2 linked regions of the Cupriavidus taiwanensis LMG 19424 genome follow. Each later gene encodes a partner of the first gene's protein in a complex. Links are inferred from orthologs where the notes say so. Each region holds a gene or a part of one and is shown on either strand. Other genes may lie near its edges. The genes, in order: dapF and RALTA_RS13135.

Evidence for each region.
Region 2: the proteins of dapF (region 1) and RALTA_RS13135 are in contact, whole or in part, in a solved structure (PDB 5YGU), measured with the Escherichia coli proteins. The link is inferred for Cupriavidus taiwanensis LMG 19424 from one-to-one orthologs.

The regions. Positions count from the first base shown.
Region 1 is NC_010528.1:165,027-174,586, forward strand. The notes cover bases 799-3,663. They hold dapF (diaminopimelate epimerase), read right to left. Parts: upstream 2,732-3,663; coding sequence 1,865-2,731; downstream 799-1,864. Other genes in these bases: RALTA_RS00835 (patatin-like phospholipase family protein), read left to right, coding at 799-937; RALTA_RS00840 (polyphosphate kinase 2 family protein), read right to left, coding at 959-1,768; RALTA_RS00850 (lipid A biosynthesis lauroyl acyltransferase), read right to left, coding at 2,784-3,663. Outside these bases: more of RALTA_RS00835, read left to right, coding at 1-798; more of RALTA_RS00850, read right to left, coding at 3,664-3,677; RALTA_RS00855 (lysophospholipid acyltransferase family protein), read right to left, coding at 3,674-4,588; metK (methionine adenosyltransferase), read left to right, coding at 4,867-6,030; RALTA_RS00865 (Kdo hydroxylase family protein), read left to right, coding at 6,234-7,175; RALTA_RS00870 (coniferyl aldehyde dehydrogenase), read right to left, coding at 7,199-8,602; RALTA_RS00875 (GMC family oxidoreductase), read left to right, coding at 8,901-9,560. UniProt on the Escherichia coli protein: Involved in the succinylase branch of the L-lysine biosynthesis and in the biosynthesis of the pentapeptide incorporated in the peptidoglycan moiety. Catalyzes the stereoinversion of LL-2,6-diaminopimelate (L,L-DAP) to meso-diaminopimelate (meso-DAP).
Region 2 is NC_010528.1:2,850,732-2,860,323, reverse strand. Bases 1-2,897 are described here. They hold RALTA_RS13135 (RNA pyrophosphohydrolase), read right to left. Parts: upstream 1,843-2,897; coding sequence 1,159-1,842; downstream 1-1,158. Other genes in these bases: RALTA_RS13130 (proline--tRNA ligase), read left to right, coding at 2,035-2,897; RALTA_RS13140 (CNP1-like family protein), read right to left, coding at 585-1,166; proB (glutamate 5-kinase), read left to right, coding at 1-516. Also shown: more of RALTA_RS13130, read left to right, coding at 2,898-3,756; RALTA_RS13125 (lytic transglycosylase domain-containing protein), read left to right, coding at 3,762-4,520; RALTA_RS13120 (2OG-Fe(II) oxygenase), read left to right, coding at 4,517-5,407; RALTA_RS13115 (AraC family transcriptional regulator), read left to right, coding at 5,404-6,237; RALTA_RS13110 (LysE family translocator), read left to right, coding at 6,327-6,989; RALTA_RS13105 (LysE family translocator), read left to right, coding at 7,094-7,717; RALTA_RS13100 (hypoxanthine-guanine phosphoribosyltransferase), read right to left, coding at 7,778-8,320; ffh (signal recognition particle protein), read right to left, coding at 8,374-9,592. UniProt on the Escherichia coli protein: Master regulator of 5'-end-dependent mRNA decay.

The sequences.
Region 1 (9,560 bases):
CTGCGCGCAGCCGTGGCTGCCCAGCCTGTCCTACACCTGGTTTGCCGATGAAGCGGCAAGCTGGCCCGAGCCGATGCGGATCTGGTTCGACGGACTGCATGCGGCGCGCGCCATGCTGGAGGGCCAGCGCGGCTTCTTCCAGCCGCGCAGCTGGGCGGCGCTGATGTCGCGCTACTCGGACCCGACCCATGCCAGCTTCTACGACACCAAGCCGCTGAAGGCCACGCTGGAGCGCTTTGCCGACTTCGACCTGATCAACCATCGTCCCGACCTGATGCGGGTCTCGGTGGGCGCGGTCAATGTGCGCACCGGCAACTTTGCCTACTTCGACAATACCCGCGACAAGCTCTGCGCCGAGCATTTCATGGCATCGGGCGCGCTGCCCCCGGGCTTTCCGGCGGTGGAGATCGATGGCGAATACTACTGGGACGGCGGGCTGGTCTCGAACACGCCGCTGGCCGAGGTGCTGACCGCGCAGCCGCGGCGCGACGCGCTGATCTTCCAGGTCGACCTGTGGAGCGCGCGCGGCAAGCTGCCGCACGACCTGATCGACGTGGCCGAGCGCCAGAAGGACATCCAGTATTCCAGCCGCACCCGGGCCATCACCGACTACATGCGCGAGCAGCAGAACCTGCGCCGCATGCTCAACGAGGTAATGGCGCTGGTGCCGCAGTCGAAGCGCGACAACGACTGGTACCGCCGCGCGGCAGAGCAGTCGTGCGATGCGCGCCGCAACGTGATCCAGCTGATCTACCGCGACAAGTCGTTCGAGAACCTGGCCAAGGACTACCAGTTCGGCCCGCTGACCATGCACGAGCACTGGACCAGCGGGCTGGAGGATATCCGCCAGACGCTGCGCCATCCGCAATGGCTGGCCATGCCCAGCCGCGAGCAGCCCTTCGTCACGCACGACGTGCATCGCGGCAACGGCGGCTGAGCGCCGCCGGCGCGCGCTGGCTCAGTCGACCTTGATCCCGGCCAGTTCCGGACGCGCCGGCGGATAAGCCGGCTTCAGGTCCGCGAAGACCTTGGTCATGATCTCGGCCACCATCAGGTTGCGGTGGGTCTTGGAATCGGCCGGCACCACGTACCAGGGGCACTCGGGCGTGCTGGTGGCCGTGATGGCGGCCTCGTAGGCGTCCATGTAGGCCTTCCAGTGCTTGCGCTCTGCAAGGTCCTGGGTGTCGAATTTCCAGTGTTTTTCCGGGTCGGCCAGGCGCGCCTCGAGCCGCGACTTTTGTTCGTCGCGCGAAATATGCAGGAAGCACTTGATGATGGTGGTGCCGGTCTCGGTCAGCATCGACTCGAATTCGCGGATCTGGCGGTAGCGCCGTTCGCATTCGGCGGCGTCGATCCAGTCGTGCACGCGCGTGATCAGCACATCTTCGTAGTGGCTGCGGTTGAACACCACGATCTCGCCCGACTTCGGCACCTGCAGGTGGATGCGCCACAGGAAATCCCGCGCCAGCTCCTCGGGCGACGGCGCCTTGAAGCCCACCACGCGGATGCCCAGCGGATCGAAGCTGCGGAACACGCCGCGCACGGTGCCGTCCTTGCCGCTGGTGTCCATGCCCTGCAGCACCACCAGCAGCTTGCGGCGGTGCTCGGCATAGAAGATGTCCTGCTGCGCGTCGAGCGCGTTGCTCAGCTCGATGATGCGGGCCAGGTCTTCCTCTTTCTTGCCGCATGACAGCGGCTTGCTGCCCGGGTCGAAGTCGGCAAGGCGGAATCGCTTGCCCGAGGTGATGCGGAAATCGTCCAGCGGCATAGGCGCTCCATTCGCGATGATCTGCGGGATCAGGGAATCGGGCGCCCCGGGGACTGCGCTGCAGGGGAGGGAACAAGGGGCGCGCAGCCCCTATGGTCAGGCCGGCAGGGCCGCCAGGTCAATGCTGCCTTCGAACACGGTGGTGGCCGGGCCGGTCATGCGCACCGGTTCGGCGCCGCCGTCCCAGGCAATGGTCAGCTCGCCGCCATGGGTGTGGACCCGCACCGGCGAATCCAGCAGGCCGCGCCGGATGCCGGCGACCACGGCCGCGCAGGCACCGGTGCCGCAGGCCAAAGTCTCGCCGGCGCCGCGCTCGTAGACGCGCAGCCGGATGGCGTGGCGGTCAACCACCTGCATGAAGCCGGCATTGACGCGGTTCGGGAAGGCCGGATGGTGTTCGATCACCGGGCCGTCCTGCAGCACGGGGAAGTTCTCGACGTCGTCCACCACCTGCACCGCATGCGGGTTGCCCATCGACACCGCCGAGATCCATTCGGTGCGGCCGTTGACTTCGAGGCCGTACAGCGCGTCCGCGCCCTCGGCATGCGTGGGCAGGCCCTGCGCACGGAACGGCACGCGCGCCGGTTCCAGCTCGGGCGCGCCCATGTCGACCGTGACCTGGCCATCGTCCTGTAGCGTCAGCGTGATCACGCCGTTCATCACCTCGACGCGCACCGAACGCTTGTCGGTCATGCCCTGCTCGGTGACGAAGCGCACGAAGCAGCGCGCGCCATTGCCGCAGTGCTCGACCTCGCTGCCGTCGGCATTGACGATGCGGTAGCGGAAATCGACATCCGGGCGCGTCGGTTTCTCGACGATCAGGATCTGGTCCGCGCCCACGCCGAAATGCCGGCTGGCCAGCGCGCGCCACTGGGCCGGAGTCAGGTCGATCTGCTGGTGGATGCCGTCGAGCACGACAAAGTCGTTGCCCGCGCCATGCATCTTGGTGAACTTGAGTTTCATGGTGGCGATTGTAGCGGCGCGGCGCCGGCTGTGCCGGCGCGCTCAGTAGCGCTCAGTAAATCTCGGGCTCGCCCGGCAGGCGGTGCTTGAAGCGCTTGTGCACCCAATAGTACTCGGGCACCCGCGGGCGGATGCAATCCTCGAAAAAGGCGTTCATGCGGCGCGTGTCGTCGGTGACGCTGGCGCCGGGGTAGTCTTCCCAGGCCGGCAGCACGCGCAGCACGTAGCCCTGGTAGTCGGGCAGCATCTCGGTGTAGATCGGCACCACTCTGGCGCCGGTCAGGCGCGCCAGCCGCGATACCGAGGTCAGCGTCAGCGCCTGCACGCCGAAGAACGGCACGAATTCCGAATCGCGCTCACCGAAGTCCATGTCGGCGATCAGCTGCAGCGCCTCGCCCTTCTTCAGGCAGCGCAGGATGTCGCGCGCGCTGTCGTTGCGAGAGATCATGTTGGCGCCGAAGCGCCCGCGCGCCTGCTTGAGGAAGCCGTCGAACAGCGCGTTCTTCTGCTTCGTATAGAGCGAGGCGCCGGAGCGGCCGACATGCTCGCGCAGGTGGATGGTGAGCCGGATCGCGCCGGCTTCGACGCCCGACAGGTGCAGCGTCACCAGGATGTGCGGCGTGCCGTCCAGCGCCACCAGCCCCGCCTGGTCGTCGATCTGCACCCAGCGGCGCATCTGCGCCTCGCTGCCGGTCCAGAAGATGCCGCGCTCGGCAAAGCTGCGGAACAGCAGGCGGAAGCTCTGGCGCGACAGCGCGTCGATCTCGGCCTCGGTCCGGTCCGGAAAGCACAGGCGCAGGTTGGCCTGCACCACCTTGCGCCGCTCGCTCGGAATCCGGTACAGCAGGCTGCCGAGCGCCTCGCCGAAGCGCGCGACGAAGGGATAGGGCAGTTTGCCCAGCACGGTCAGCAGGCCGATGCCGAGCCACGTGAACACACGGCTCATGAGATCGATCGGTCAGTCGCCGGCGCGGAATCCGTGCCCTCGGTAGCGGGTGTGTCCGGGGTGCCAGGGGTGCCCGCTCCGGCGGGTTGCTTGTAGCGGTTGTAGCCCCACAGGTATTGCGTCGGGCACAGACGCACCAGTTCTTCGATGGTGCGGTTGATGACCGCGGCGGCGGCGGCGGGATCGTCGGGCAGCATCCCGCCGTCCTCGATCACGCGCAGATGACCGCGGTAGCCGGCACCGCGCGGCAGCCGCTCGGCAAAGACCGCCACCACCGGCGCGCCGGTCAGTTGCTGCAGCCGGTGCACCAGCGCCATGGTGTAGGCGGGCTTGCCGAAGAAGGGCGCCCAGTTGCCTTCGCCGCCGCTGGGCACCTGGTCGGGCAGGATGCCCACCGCCTGGCCGCGCTTGAGTGCCTTGACCAGCATGCGCACGCCGCGCGGCGTGGCCGGCGCCATGTGCATGTTGGGCCGGGTGCGCATTTTTTCGATCCAGTCGCGCAGCCACGGCTGGTGCGGCGGCTTGAACAGCGCCGTCACCGGGCGATGCAGGGCATGGGATTGGGGCAGCACTTCAAAGCAGCCCAGGTGCGGGGTCAGGATGATGATGCCCTTGCCGCGCGCCTGCAGGGCGCCCAGTTCAGGCCACAGGTGGTCGTCAAAGCCGTACAGCCTGGCGCCGATCCTGCGGCGGCTCCAGAAGTAGGGCATCTCGATGATCATGCGCCCGGCCGAGCGGGCGGCCTCGTCGATCATCGCCTCGGTGGCGTCGGGGAAGGCGAGGCGGAAATTCTCCCGCAGGCGCTGGCCATAGCGGCCCGGCAGCCGTGCGATCAGCAGGCCCAGCGCGCCGCCCGCGGCCTGCAGCAGCCGCAGCGGGAAACGGGAGATCAGCCAGAATAAAAAAGTCATCAGGCGTGGAAAACGGGTCCAGGCAAGTCCGCCGCGGGACTGTGACCGGGATCAGACGGGCAGGCAGGCGTGGGTCCGGCATGCCGGCAAGGTGTCGTACCGCACCCCTGTGGCGCTGCAACGACGCCTGCAGGCGCGTATAATAGCGTGTATCGCCGAGTTAACTGACAACTTGCGGGGCGATGCGGCTCTAACCGGGCTGCCTGAAATACCGCTAAAGCGTCGCCGCCATGGACCGAACAGGCTGGCACGCAATAGCCAACCTGGAGAATAAGTTCGTGGCAAACGACTTCCTTTTTACTTCGGAATCCGTCTCCGAAGGCCATCCCGACAAGGTCGCCGACCAGATTTCCGACGCCGTCCTGGACGCCATCCTGGCGCAGGACAAGTACGCGCGTGTGGCAGCCGAGACGCTTTGCAACACCGGTCTGGTGGTGCTGGCCGGGGAAATCACCACGACCGCCAACGTCGACTATATCCAGATCGCGCGCGACACCATCAAGCGCATCGGGTACGACAACACCGATTACGGCATCGACTACAAGGGCTGCGCGGTGCTGGTCGCCTATGACAAGCAGTCGCCCGACATCGCCCAGGGCGTCGACCGTGCCTCGGACGACTACCTGAACCAGGGCGCCGGCGACCAGGGCCTGATGTTCGGCTACGCCTGCGACGAGACCCCGGAACTGATGCCGTTCCCGATCTACTACGCGCACCGCCTGGTCGAGCGCCAGTCGCTGCTGCGCCGCGACGGCCGCCTGCCGTGGCTGCGCCCGGATGCCAAGTCCCAGGTCACGGTGCGCTATGTCGACGGCAAGCCGCACAGCGTGGATACCGTGGTGCTGTCGACCCAGCACGCGCCGGACATCACCCAGGCGCAGATCCGCGAGGCCGTGATCGAGGAGATCATCAAGCCGGTGCTGCCGGCAGAGATGCTCAAGGAAACCAAGTACCTGGTGAACCCGACCGGCCGCTTCGTGATCGGCGGGCCGCAAGGCGACTGCGGCCTGACCGGGCGCAAGATCATTGTCGACACCTACGGCGGCGCCTCGCCGCACGGCGGCGGCGCGTTCTCGGGCAAGGACCCGTCCAAGGTCGACCGCTCGGCTGCCTACGCCGCGCGCTACGTCGCCAAGAACGTGGTGGCCGCGGGCCTGGCGCGGCAGTGCCAGGTGCAGGTCAGCTACGCCATCGGCGTGGCGCGGCCGATCAACGTGACGGTCTATACCGAAGGCACCGGCAAGATTCCGGACGCCAAGATCGCGGAACTGGTGCAGGAACATTTCGACCTGCGCCCGAAGGGCATCGTGCAGATGCTGGACCTGCTGCGGCCGATCTACGAGAAGACCGCGGCCTATGGCCACTTCGGCCGCGAAGAGCCGGAATTCTCGTGGGAAGCCACCGACAAGGCGGCTGCGCTGCGCGCCGCGGCCGGCCTGTAAGCGCCGCGCTCGCGTCGGCAATCCTGACGACAAGCCCCGCCGGCCCGCAAGGGCTCGCGGGGTTTTTTTGCGTGGCTTTGATCCAGGTTCAGCTGACGCGTGACGCAGGCGCCACGGCCGGCGCACGGAGTAAAATTCCGCCACTCGCCTGCCGCCGCTGCGGCGGCCACCCTCAACACTGGTAACCGTTCCCAGAGGATGCCATGTCCGAAGCGCCTGTCCTTGCCCCGTCGCCCCCAGCCCGGCCGTCAACTGCCGGCCAGCTCGACCTGATCCGTCCGCAGCCCTATACGGAGTGGGCGCCCGAGGTCAGCGCCGAAGAACGCGCCACGCTGCGCCGCGAACTGGAGCAGGGCGCGGTACTGTACTTCCCCAACCTGAAGTTTCAGTTCCAGCGGGGTGAAGAGCGCTTCCTCGACGCCCGTTATTCCGACGGCAAGTCCAAGAACATCAACCTGCGTGCCGACGACACCGCGGTGCGCGGCGCGCAGGGCAGCCCGCAGGACCTGGCCGACCTGTACACGCTGATCCGCCGCTACGCCGACAGCAGCGAGTCGCTGATCCGCACGCTGTTCCCGGAATACATCCCGCACATGACCCGCGCCGGCACCTCGCTGCGGCCCAGCGAGATCGCCGGGCGCCCGGTCAGCTGGCGCAAGGACGACACCCGCCTGCACGTCGATTCCTTCCCGTCGAACCCGATGCTGGGCAAGCGCCTGTTGCGCGTGTTTCACAATATCGACCCGGCCGCGCCGCGCGTGTGGCGCGTAGGCGAGCCGTTCGGCGACTTTGCGCAGAAGTTCGTGCCCAAGACCCACGGCATGTGGCCGGGGCAGGCGGCGCTGATGAAGCTGCTGCATATCACCAAGCGCCGCCGCTCGGAATACGACCACCGCATGCTGCAGCTGCATGACCTGGCCAAGGCCGACCTGGACTACCAGGCCAACGTGCCGCAGCAGGAATTCCACTTCCCGCCGGGTGCAACCTGGATCGTCTTCAGCGACCAGCTGCTGCACGCGGCCATGCGCGGGCGCGCGATGATGGAGCAGACCATCTACCTGGCGCCGCAGGCGATTTCCGACCACACGCATTCGCCGGAGGCAGTGCTGTCGCGCATGCTCGGGCGGCCGATGCTGGTGTCGTAAGCGCGGCCTGTGCAGGCCAGAGCTCAACGCAGCAGCAGGCGCAGCATGGTGTCGAAGGTCTTGCCGTAAGGCGGCTTGAGCAGTCCGGCGCCGTTCAGGCTGGCCTGGTGGAACACCGGCTTCACCTTCGAAAAGGTGTCGAAGCCCGCCTGCCCATGGTACGCGCCCATGCCGCTGGCGCCGACGCCGCCGAACGGCAGGCCGTCCTGGGCGATATGGAACAGGGTGTCGTTGACCGTGACGCCGCCGGCGACGGTCTGCTGCATCACATGGGCGATGGCGCCGCGGTCGCGCTCGAACACGTATAACGCCAGCGGGCGCGGACGCGCGTTGATGTAGTCCACCGCCTCGTCGAGGGTGCGGTAGGTCACCACCGGCAGCACCGGCCCGAAGATCTCCTCGCGCAGGGCGGTTACGCCCTGTGGCACATCCAGCAGCAGCACCGGCGGCAGGCGCCGCGCCTGCGCATCCGGCTGCGCATCGGACAGCGGCACCACGGTCGCGCCTTGCGCGGCGGCCTCGTCGACCAGCGCTGCCAGCCGTGCGAAGTGCCGCGGGCTGATGATGCTGGTGTAGTCCGGGTTGTGCGCCAGGTCGGGATAGAGCCGGACTACGCAGCGGCGCGCCGCGTCCACCATCTGCCCGCGCAGGTCCTCCGGCACCAGTACATAATCCGGCGCGATGCAGGTCTGGCCCGCGTTCATCAGCTTGCCGACCAGGATGCGCTCCACGGCGCGCTCGAGGTCGGCCCCGGCCCCGATGATGGCGGGGGACTTGCCACCCAGCTCCAGGGTTACCGGGGTCAGGTTGGCGGCCGCCGCGCGCATCACATGGTGGCCGACCGCGGTCGAACCCGTGAACAGCAGGTGGTCGAACGGCAGCGCGGTGAACGCGCTGGCCACGTCGGCATCGCCGTTGATCACGACGATTTCGTCCGGGGCGAAGTGCTGCGGCACCAGCCGCGCGAACAGCGCCGCGAAGCGCGGCGTGTATTCCGACAGCTTGACCATGGCCCGATTGCCTGCCGCCAGCGCGCCGGCCAGAGGGCCGACCGTCAGGTACAGCGGGTAATTCCAGGGCACCACGATGCCGACCACGCCAAGCGGCTGCGGCACCAGGCGCGAGCTTCCCGGGCGGAACCAGAACCCCGTGGGTGCGCGCCGCACGCGCATCCAGCGCTTGCCATGCCGCAGGGCGTCGTCGACGCCGGCGAGGCTGGGGAACACCTCCAGCAGCGCGGTCTCCTGGCGCGGACGGTTGGTGAAATCCGCATGGATCGCGGCGGCAATTTCGGCCTGGTTTTCGGTCACCAGGCGCCGCAGGCGCTGCAGCCGGTCGGCACGCACAGGCCAGGCGGGCAGCTGGTCGCGCCGCGAAGCGGCATGCATGGCACCGAAGACGGACGACAGGTCGGGAACTTCTCGCATGGCTGCGCTCCAGGATTTCCGCGCACATTCGCGCACCATCGCGCAAGATAAGGCAGCGCGCCGGCCAAGACAATGGAAGCTTGCTACCAGCAAGCCGATTCAAACGCCCGTCCGGCGCGCTCGCGCGCCTCTCCGTCAAGCCCGTGCCTTTGATTGCCGCCGCCCGCTCCGGGCTTGAGCCGGCGCAGCCAGCGCCTACACTGAATCTCACGGCTTGCCATCCGCTGGACGGACAGGGCGCGCGCCGGCGCGGCCCGGCTCACGCATGCGCGCCGCCTGCGGAATCGCGGGGAGACAGATGGAAACCACCTATGACTACGTCATCGTCGGCGCGGGGTCGGCCGGCTGTGCGCTGGCGGGGCGCCTGGCCGACAGCGGCGACGACACCATCGCGCTGGTCGAGGCCGGACACCACGACCACCATGTGCTGGTGCGCACACCCGCCGGGCTGGCCGCGATGCTGCCGCATGCGGGGGCGCGCAACTACGGCTACCAGACCGTGCCGCAGCCGGGCCTGAACGGCCGCCGCGGCTACCAGCCGCGCGGGCGCGGGCTGGGCGGCTGCTCATCGATCAACGCCATGATCTACACGCGCGGCCGGCCCGCGGACTACGATGCCTGGGCCGACGCCGGCTGCGATGGCTGGTCCTGGGACGACGTGCTGCCGTACTTCCGCCGCGCCGAATGCAACGAGCGCCTGGCCGGCAGCGACGACGATCCGCTGCACGGCGGCAACGGCCCGCTGCATGTCAGCGACCTGCGTACGCCCAACCCGTTCGCCGAGCGCTTTATCGAGGCAGCGCAGCAGGCGGGCTTTCCGCGCAACGACGATTTCAACGGGGAAGAGCAGGAGGGCATCGGCTGGTACCAGGTCACGCAGCACGCGGGCGAACGCTGGAACGCCGCGCGTGCGTACCTGCATGGCGGCAACCCGCGCGACCGCGCCTGCAATGGCGGC
Region 2 (9,592 bases), 2.7 Mb from region 1 along the record:
CTGGAAGCCATGGCCGGCGGCGCCGGCACGTCGATCGGCCGCGGCGGCATGCTGACCAAGATCCTGGCGGCCAAGCGCGCGGCCAAGTCCGGCGCGCATACCACCATCGCCTCGGGCCGCGAGGCCAACGTGCTGGAGCGCCTGGCCGCCGGCGAGGCGATCGGCACCCAGCTGCTGGCGCCGACCGGCCGGCTGACCGCGCGCAAGCAGTGGATGGCCGACCACCTGCAGCTGCGCGGCCGCGTCGTGATCGACGGCGGCGCGGTCGAGAAGCTGACCAGCGGCGGCAAGTCGCTGCTGCCGATCGGCGTGGTCGAAGTGCAGGGCGAATTCGCCCGCGGCGAAGTGATCGCCTGTGTCGATGCGCAAGGCAAGGAGGTGGCGCGCGGCATCACCAACTATTCCAGCGCCGAGTCGCGGCTGATCGCGCGCAAGCCGTCGTCCGAGATCGAATCGGTGCTCGGGCACCTGAACGAGCCCGAACTGATCCATCGCGACAACCTGGTGCTGGTCTGAGCGATGGAAAGAAAAACGGCGGGACTGCCTGGCGGTCCCGCCGTTTTTTTATGCCTGCACCGGTTGCGTCAGCGCTTGTGCGGCGCGCGCGATTGCAGCTCGAGCACCATGTCCGCGGGCTTGCCGGCCACGGTGCGGCCTTCGCAGAAGAAATCGATCGCCAGCGTGGCGGCGTAGGCGTTGCGCACCCCGGTCTGCATGCGGTGCCAGGTCTCGCCGTAGTCGCTGCTGTTGGGCACCCACTCGGTGGCGCCCGGGGGCAGGGTTGCATACAGCTTGCGCTCGAACGCGTCGCAGCGCATGCCTTCGAAGGTCACGTTGCGCGCGCCGCTCTGGCTGGTGGTGACCACGGTATAGCGCACCACGTTGTCCTTGCCCACCGAGATCGACTTGCTGTCCACCGCGAACGACAGCGTGCCGGTGCCCGACACCGAGAACGGGATCAGGTTGGCCTCCTGCGGCAATGGCGGCAGCATGGCCTTGGCTTCCTCGAAGGTCTTGGGCGCGAACGGGTTGTTCCAGGTGCTCTCTTCCTCCGCCATCTCCTTGCCGGTGGTCTTGCAGCCGGCCAGGGCCAGGCTGGCCGCGGCAAGCAGCAATCCGGCCGCGCTCAGGCCGCCGCGGCGGCCCACGCCGGTCAAACTAGTCATCAGTGCTCCGTGTAGTGGATACCGGCGTCGCCGGCGAAACGTAGTCGGCCGCGCCCGGGACCTCGGCATTGCCATCGGCATCGGCCTGCTGCGCCGCCTGGGCGCGGCTCAGTGCCTGGCCGCGCGGGCCGCCGTGGCGCCCGTGCACGCCGTGGGCACCATGGGCGCCATGCGTGCCATACGGGCTGAGCGGCACGCGCGGATGCCGGTTCAGGAAGCGTGACAGTTCCGTCAGCGCCATCTGGTAGACATCGCGCTTGAATTCGATCACGGCCTCGAGCGGCACCCAGTAATGGCTCCAGCGCCAGGCATCGAACTCCGGGTGCTCGGTGGCGCGCAGGTGGATGTCGCAGTCCCTGCCGGCCATGCGCAGCAGGAACCAGATTTGTTTCTGGCCCTTGTAGTGGCCGCGGATCTCGCGGCGGATGAACTTGTCCGGCACCTCGTAACGCAGCCAGTCGCGCGTGCGACCGACAATCCTGACGTGCTCCGGAAGCAGGCCGATTTCCTCATGCAGTTCGCGGTACATGGCCTGTTCCGGCGTTTCGCCGTACTTGATGCCGCCTTGCGGGAACTGCCAGGAGTGTTCGCCGATTCGCTTGCCCCAGAAAACCTCGTTTCTTGCGTTGAGGAGGATGATGCCGACGTTCGGGCGAAAGCCTTCACGATCGAGCATGACTGCACCTCGAATCCTTTAGAATTACGCTGATTATAAAGGAAGCGCGCAGCCTGGCCCGGACCGGGGGATGGTGGTTTTCCCCGAGCGGAAGGGCAGTTTCAGGCGCGTGCGCATAAATCAGCGCCGCCGGCCCCCCGGATTGTGCCGGGACGGATTTTTCCACCTTGGCGGCCCAGAGAGAAATTACGGATGAAAGCCTCGCAATTCTTCATTTCCACCCTCAAGGAAGCGCCCGCCGACGCGGAAATCGTTTCGCACAAGCTGATGATGCGCGCCGGCATGATCAAGAAGCTGGGTGCCGGCATCTACAACTACATGCCGATCGGGCTGCGCGTAATCCGCAAGGTGGAGAACATCGTCCGCGAGGAAATGAACCGGGCCGGTGCGGTGGAACTGTCGATGCCGGTGATCCAGCCGGCCGAGCTGTGGCAGGAAACCGGCCGCTGGGACAAGATGGGCCCCGAGCTGCTGCGCCTGAAGGACCGCCATGAGCGCGACTTCGCGGTGCAGCCCACCTCCGAAGAAGTGGTGACCGATATCGCCCGCTCGGAAATCCGCAGCTACAAGCAGCTGCCGGTCAATTTCTACCAGATCCAGACCAAGTTCCGCGACGAGCGCCGGCCGCGCTTCGGCATCATGCGCGGTCGCGAGTTCACCATGAAGGACGCTTATTCCTTCGACCGCGACACCGACGGCCTGCGCAAATCGTACGAGAACATGTACGACGCCTACGTGCGCATCTTCCGCCGCTTCGGGCTGGAATTCCGCGCCGTGGCCGCCGACAACGGCGCCATCGGCGGCTCGGGCTCGCATGAGTTCCACGTCATCGCAGAAACCGGCGAAGACGCCATCGTCTACTGCCCGACCTCGGCCTACGCCGCCAACATGGAGGCCGCCGAGGCGCTGCCGCTGGTGGCCGAGCGCGCCGCGCCCACGCAAGACCTGGTCAAGACCTTCACCCCGGAGAAGGTCAAGTGCGAGCAGGTCGCCGAATTCCTGAACATCCCGCTGGAAACCAACGTCAAGTCGATCGTGCTGGCCACGGACAGCGACGCCGGGCCCCAGATCTGGCTGCTGCTGATCCGCGCCGACCACGAGCTGAACGAGGTCAAGGCCTCCAAGGTGCCGGGACTGGCCGAGTTCCGCTTCGCCACCGAAAACGAGATCGTCGAAGCCTTCGGCTCGCCGCCCGGCTACCTGGGCCCGATCGACATGAAGAAGCCGGTCAAGGTGGTGGCCGACCGCACGGTCGCCAACATGAGCGATTTTGTCTGCGGCGCCAACTACCGCGACTACCACTACACCGGCGTCAACTGGGGCCGCGACCTGCCCGAGCCGATCGTGGCCGACCTGCGCAACGTGGTGGCGGGCGACGCCTCGCCGGACGGCCAGGGCACGCTGGAGATCTGCCGCGGCATCGAGGTGGGCCACGTGTTCATGCTGGGCACGCGCTACTCGGAATCGATGAACGCCACCTTCCTCGACGAGAACGGCAAGACCCAGCCGATGCAGATGGGTTGCTATGGCATCGGCATCACCCGCATCCTGGGCGCGGCGATCGAGCAGAACTTCGACGAGCGCGGCATCATCTGGCCGGCCGCGATCGCCCCGTTCGCGGTGGTGATCTGCCCGGTGGGCTATGACCGCTCCGAGGCCGTCAAGGCCGAGGCCGACCGCATCCACGCCGAGCTGCTGGCGGCCGGCGTCGACGTGATCCTCGACGACCGCGGCGAGCGCCCGGGCGTGATGTTCGCCGACTGGGAACTGATCGGCGTGCCGCACCGCGTGGTGGTGGGCGACCGCGGCCTGAAGGAAGGCAAGGTCGAGTACCAGGGCCGGCGCGACGCGCAGGCCACCGCCGTCAGCGTGGCCGAAGTGGTCGGCCACGTGCGCAGCCTGCTGGCGAACTGAGCCCCATGCGCGCCCTCCGCGGCCCGACTGCCGCCGCCGCGGCCCGCCGCCTGGCGGGCGCGCTGCTGGTCTCGCTGCTGGCCCTGGTTGCCACGGGGGCGCATGCCGGCGCGCAGAAGGAAGAAGACCTGGCCGACTCCGTGCGCGGCGCGCTGGCCGCGGCCATTGCCGACGACCGGCCGCTGCGGCCGGTGTTCGCCTCCGGCGGCGAGCGCCTGGCCTACCTGAAGTGGCTGGGCGAGATGTCGGCGCGGCTGGCCGCGCGCATTCCCGAGCCGCAGGTGCGGGTCGAGCTGATCGAGGTGGCCTACTACGAAGCCAAGCGCGCCGGCCTGGAGCCCGCTCTGGTGCTGGGCCTGATCCAGGTCGAAAGCAACTTCCGCAAGTACGCCATCAGTTCGGCCGGCGCGCGCGGGTTGATGCAGGTGATGCCGTTCTGGGTACGAACCATCGGCGACAGCGATGCACGCAAGCTGTTCCACCTGCAGAGCAACCTGCGCTACGGCTGCACCATCCTGCGCTATTACCTGGACCGCGAGCAGGGCGACCTGTACCTGGCGCTGGGCCGCTACAACGGCAGCCGCGGCCGCCCGGAATACCCCAACGCAGTGCTGGCGGCGTGGAAGCGCTGGCAGTATTCCGAAGCCACCGTCACCGTGGCCGGCGATGCCGAGATCGCGCCGTCGCGCCCGCGCGCGCCGGTGGCCGAGCCGCCGGCCCGCAACCCGTTCTCGTCGCAGCGCGTCGCAGCCAATCCGTCATGATCCGCGAAGCATCCGTTGCCGGCGGCAAGACCGGCTACACCGAATCCTCGCCCGAACTCGAACAATGGCTGGCCCGGCATATCGCCCAGGGCTTCACCGCCGATGCGCTGGTGCTGTCGATGCTGCGCTCGGGCTACGACGATGCCTTCGCGCGCCGTGCCGTGGCCGCGGCGTTTGCCCAGGACTCCGCCGGCGCCGCGCCGGCACAGCCGGCGCAGGCTGAAACCGCGATGGCCGGCGCACCCACCGTCTACGCCGCCGATGGCGGCGACCGCCGGGTGCCCATCCTGTTCCGGCTGGCGTCGCCGCAGGTGCAGCTGTTCCAGCAGCTGCTGAGCGACGACGAGTGCGACGCGCTGGTGGCGCTGTCGCGCGGCCGGCTGGCGCGCTCGCCGGTGGTCAATCCCGACACCGGCGACGAGAACCTGATCGATGCCCGCACCAGCATGGGGGCGATGTTCCAGGTGGCCGAGCACGCCCTGATCGCGCGCATCGAGGCCCGCATCGCCGCGGTCACCGGGGTGCCGGCCGACCACGGCGAAGGGCTGCAGATCCTCAACTACAAGCCGGGCGGCGAGTACCAGCCGCACTTCGACTACTTCAACCCGCAGCGCCCCGGCGAAGCGCGGCAGCTGTCCGTCGGCGGCCAGCGCATCGCCACCCTGGTGATCTACCTGAACACGCCCGAGGCGGGCGGCGCCACCGCGTTCCCGCGCGTCGGCCTGGAGGTGGCGCCGGTCAAGGGCAACGCGGTCTACTTCAGCTACCTGCTGCCCGACGGCACGCTGGACGACCGCACCCTGCACGCCGGCCTGCCAGTGGCCGCCGGCGAAAAGTGGATCGCCACCAAATGGCTGCGCGAACGGCCGTACCGCAGCGCGGCGTGAGCCGCCCCGCGGCCGCACCGGCCGCCAGCTGCTGGTGGGCGGATCCCGCTCTGCCGTTCGCAGAAAGCCGGCGAGCCACCCAGAGCAGCGCCAGCTACCTGCCGCATACCCATGCCACCCTGTCGGTCGGCGCCGTGGACAGCGGCGCCAGCCGCTTTGCCTGCGGCGAGGACACCGCCGTGCTCGGGCCGGGCGCGGTGGTGGTGATCCCGGCGCACCAGGTCCATGCCTGCAACCCGGTGCCCGACGGGCGCTGGAGCTACCAGATGCTGCATTTCGACCCCGCCTGGGTGGCGGGCGTGCTGGAGGAGGACAGCGCCGCAGGGGCTGCCTGGCTGCCCGCACGCGTGATGGCGTCCGCGCACGTCTACCGGCTGGTCTGCGCGCTGAACCGCACGCTGTTCTCGCCCGCCGACAGCGTCGAGAAAGAGGCCGCGCTGGTGGCCTTCGTCGGCGACCTGCATGCCGCCATCGACACGGGCGCAGTCACCCGTACACTGCCGGTGCCCGCTGCCGTCTCCGCCCGCGTGGCGAAGTTGTGCAAACTGCTGCGCGAGCGCCATGCCGAGCGTCTGCCGCTGGCCGAGCTGGCGCGCGCCTGCGGCCTGAGCCGCTACCATCTGGTCCGCGCCTTCCGCGCCGAAACCGGCATGACGCCGCACGCCTACCAGCTCGACCTGCGCATCCAGCATGGGCGCCGCCTGCTGCGGCAAGGTGCGGCGCTGGCCGAGGTCGCCCTGGCGCTGGGCTTTGCCGACCAGAGCCACTTCCAGCGCGCCTTCAAGCAGCGCGTGGCCATGACACCGCGCCGATACCAGCGCGCCGCCTGAGGCGCCGGTCCTGGCGCCACACCGCAACTTTCTTCAAGACCTGCCCCTGCCGCGCGCACGACACTGCGGACTCTTCACGGAGGGTCGGCATGGACATCGCGTTCGATCTTGCCCCCGGGGCGTTGCCATGGCAGCAATTCGCCATGGTGGCCGGCGCGCATGCGCTGGCGCTGCTCAGCCCGGGGCCGGATTTTTTCCTGGTGGTGCGCAGCGCGCTGCTGCACGGGCCGCGGCGCGCCAGCGCCGTCTGCCTGGGCATCGCGCTGGGCAATGGCGTTTTTATCGGCCTCGCGCTGGCCGGCTTCGCCGCGATGCGGGACTCGCCGCAACTGTTCGCGGCGCTGCAGTGGGCCGGCTGTGCCTACCTGGCGTGGCTGGGCTGGCGCCTGCTGAACGCCTCGGGCGAACTGTCGATGCCTGCGGCCGATGCTGCTGCGAGGCCCGCGCCCGCGGCCTGGCTGGCCCAGATGGCCAGCGGCTTCCTGTCTGCCGTGCTGAACCCGAAGAACGGGCTGTTCTACGCCAGCCTGTTCTCCGTCCTGGCCGCCAGCCGCACGCCGGCGGCGGTGCAACTGGCCTACGGGGTCTGGATGTTTGCCGTGGTGCTGGGCTGGGACCTGCTGGTGGCCTACGGCATCGGTCATCCGGCGATGGCGGCGCGCTTCGGGCGGTCGGTGCGGTGGGTCGAGCGCCTGACCGGAGTTGTCCTCTGGCTGCTGGCGATGGGCGTCGCCTGGCACGCGCTGCGGTGAGCGGACCTGTATCGGCGCATTTCCCTCAAAGTGTACCGGTACTGTACCGTTAAGTGGCCGTAGACTGATTTCCCGAAAGCACATGAACGCCGCTGGAGTCAGTCATGGAAGTGTCCCAACTCGCCGCCGGCACCGGTGTCTTTGCCGCCTTTGCCGGCTTTGCCCTGGTGTCGTCGATCACCCCCGGCCCGAACAACACGATGCTGCTCGCCTCGGGCGTGAACTTTGGTTTCCTGCGCACGGTGCCGCACCTGCTCGGCGTCAGCATCGGCTTCGCGCTGATGGTGGGGCTGGTGGGGCTGGGCCTGGGGTCGCTGTTCCACGCATTCCCGTGGACCTGGCAGGTACTGCGCGTGGTGGCGACGGTCTACCTGGTCTGGCTGGCGTGGAAGCTGGCCACGGCCGGCGGCGTGCAGGACCAGCAGGTGGCGCGGCCGATGGGCTTCTGGGCCGCCGCGGCGTTCCAGTGGGTCAATCCCAAGGCGTGGGTGATGGCGGTGGGCGCGTGCAGCACCTACGTGCTGCACGGCAACCTGTGGCTCAACGTGCTGCTGCTGTCCGGGATCTTCGGCGTGGTGAACCTGCCCAGCGTGGCGATGTGGGCGTTGTGCGGCTCGGCGCTGCGGCGCTGGCTGGCGCGGCCGAAGGTGCTGCGGGCGTTCAATATCGGGATGGCGGTGCTGCTGCTGGCTTCGCTGTGGCCGATTCTGGGGACGCACCAGGCTTGACCTGTTTTCTCCCTTCTCCCGCGGCGGGGAAGGGAGAAAACCGTCAGTCTTGCAGACGGCTCAAACCAGCGCCCGGATCGAATCCAGGTTCCGCCAGTATCCCTTGGCATCCATCCCGCAACCGAACACATAGCGATCCGGCACCGCAAAGCCGCAGAAATCCGGGTGCATGGGCTTGGGCTTGCTCAGCGTCTTCTCGCACAGCACCGCCGCGTGGAATTCCCGCGCGCCCATGTCCATGATGCGCTGGCGGATTGCGGCCATGGTCTCGCCTTCATCGAGGATGTCGTCCAGCACCAGCACCACGCGGTCCTTGACCGATTCGCGCGGGGCCACGCGCCATTGCATCTCGCCGCCCACGGTCTTGTTGTTGTAGCGCGAGAGGTGGATGTAGTCGAACTCCAGCGGGAACGCCAGCTTGGGCAGCAGCATGCCGGTGAAGACCACCGCGCCGCCCATCACCGACAGCACCAGCGGGAAGTCGTTGCCCATCCTGGCGGTGATGTCCGCGGCCATCCGGTCCAGCGAATCCTGGACTTCCGCGGCGGAGACGATTTCTTCGGAGTTGGCCCACAGCTCGCGGGCCTGTTCGGCGCTCATCATGATGTCTTTCCTGTTCTTTTGCGGGGAGGCAGTTCGGCTTGCGGCGGCGGGCTTCAGCGGTTGAAGAGGCCCTTCATGCCGCCCTTCATCGCGCCCATCTGGCGCATCATCTTCATCATGCCGCCGCCCTTGAGCTTCTTCATCATGGACTGCATCTGGTCGAACTGGTTGAGCAGGCGGTTGACCTCCTGCACCGGCACGCCGGCGCCCGCGGCAATGCGGCGCTTGCGGCTGGCCTTGATCAGGTCGGGCTTGGCGCGCTCGGCCGGGGTCATGCTGTTGATGATGCCTTCCATGCGCGCGACCTGCTTCTCGGCCTGGTCCATGTTGGCGCCCTGCGCCTGCTGGGCGAACTGCGCCGGCAGCTTGTCGACCAGGCTGCCCAGGCCGCCCATCTTCTTCATCTGGCCGATCTGCGCCTTGAAGTCTTCCAGGTCGAAGTCGCCGGTCTTCTTGATCTTCTTGGCCAGCTTCTCGGCCGCGGCCATGTCCACGCCGCGCTGGGCTTCCTCGACCAGCGCGAGGATGTCGCCCATGCCCAGGATGCGCTGGGCCATGCGGTCCGGATAGAACGGTTCCAGGCCATCCAGCTTTTCGCCGACGCCGACGAACTTGATCGGGCGGCCGGTGATATGGCGCACGGACAGCGCCGCGCCGCCGCGCGCATCGCCGTCCAGCTTGGTCAGCACCACGCCGGTCAGCGGCAGGGTGTCATTGAAGGCCTTGGCGGTGTTGACGGCGTCCTGGCCCAGCATGGCGTCGACCACGAACAGGGTTTCGGCGGGCTTCAGTTCGGCGTGCAGCGCGGCGATTTCCTGCATCATCGCCTCGTCGATACCGAGCCGGCCGGCCGTGTCGACGATCAGCACGTCGTGGTAATGCTTGCGCGCCCAGTCCACCGCCGCGCGGGCGATGTCGACCGGCTTCTGGTCCGGCTGCGACGGGAAGAACTCGGCGCCGACCTGCTCGGACACGGTCTTGAGCTGGGCGATGGCGGCGGGGCGGTAGACGTCGCACGAGACCGTCAGCACCTTCTTCTTTTTGTTTTCCTTGAGCCACTTGGCCAGCTTGCCGGCGGTGGTGGTCTTGCCCGCGCCTTGCAGGCCGGCCATCAGGATGATGGCGGGCGGCTGCACCGCCAGGTTCAGCTCTGACTCTTTATTGTTGCCGCTGGCGGCCTCGGCGCCGCCGATCACCGCGGTCAGCTCGCGCTGGACGACGCCGACCAGAGCCTGGCCCGGGGTCAGGCTGCTGACCACCTCTTCGCCCATG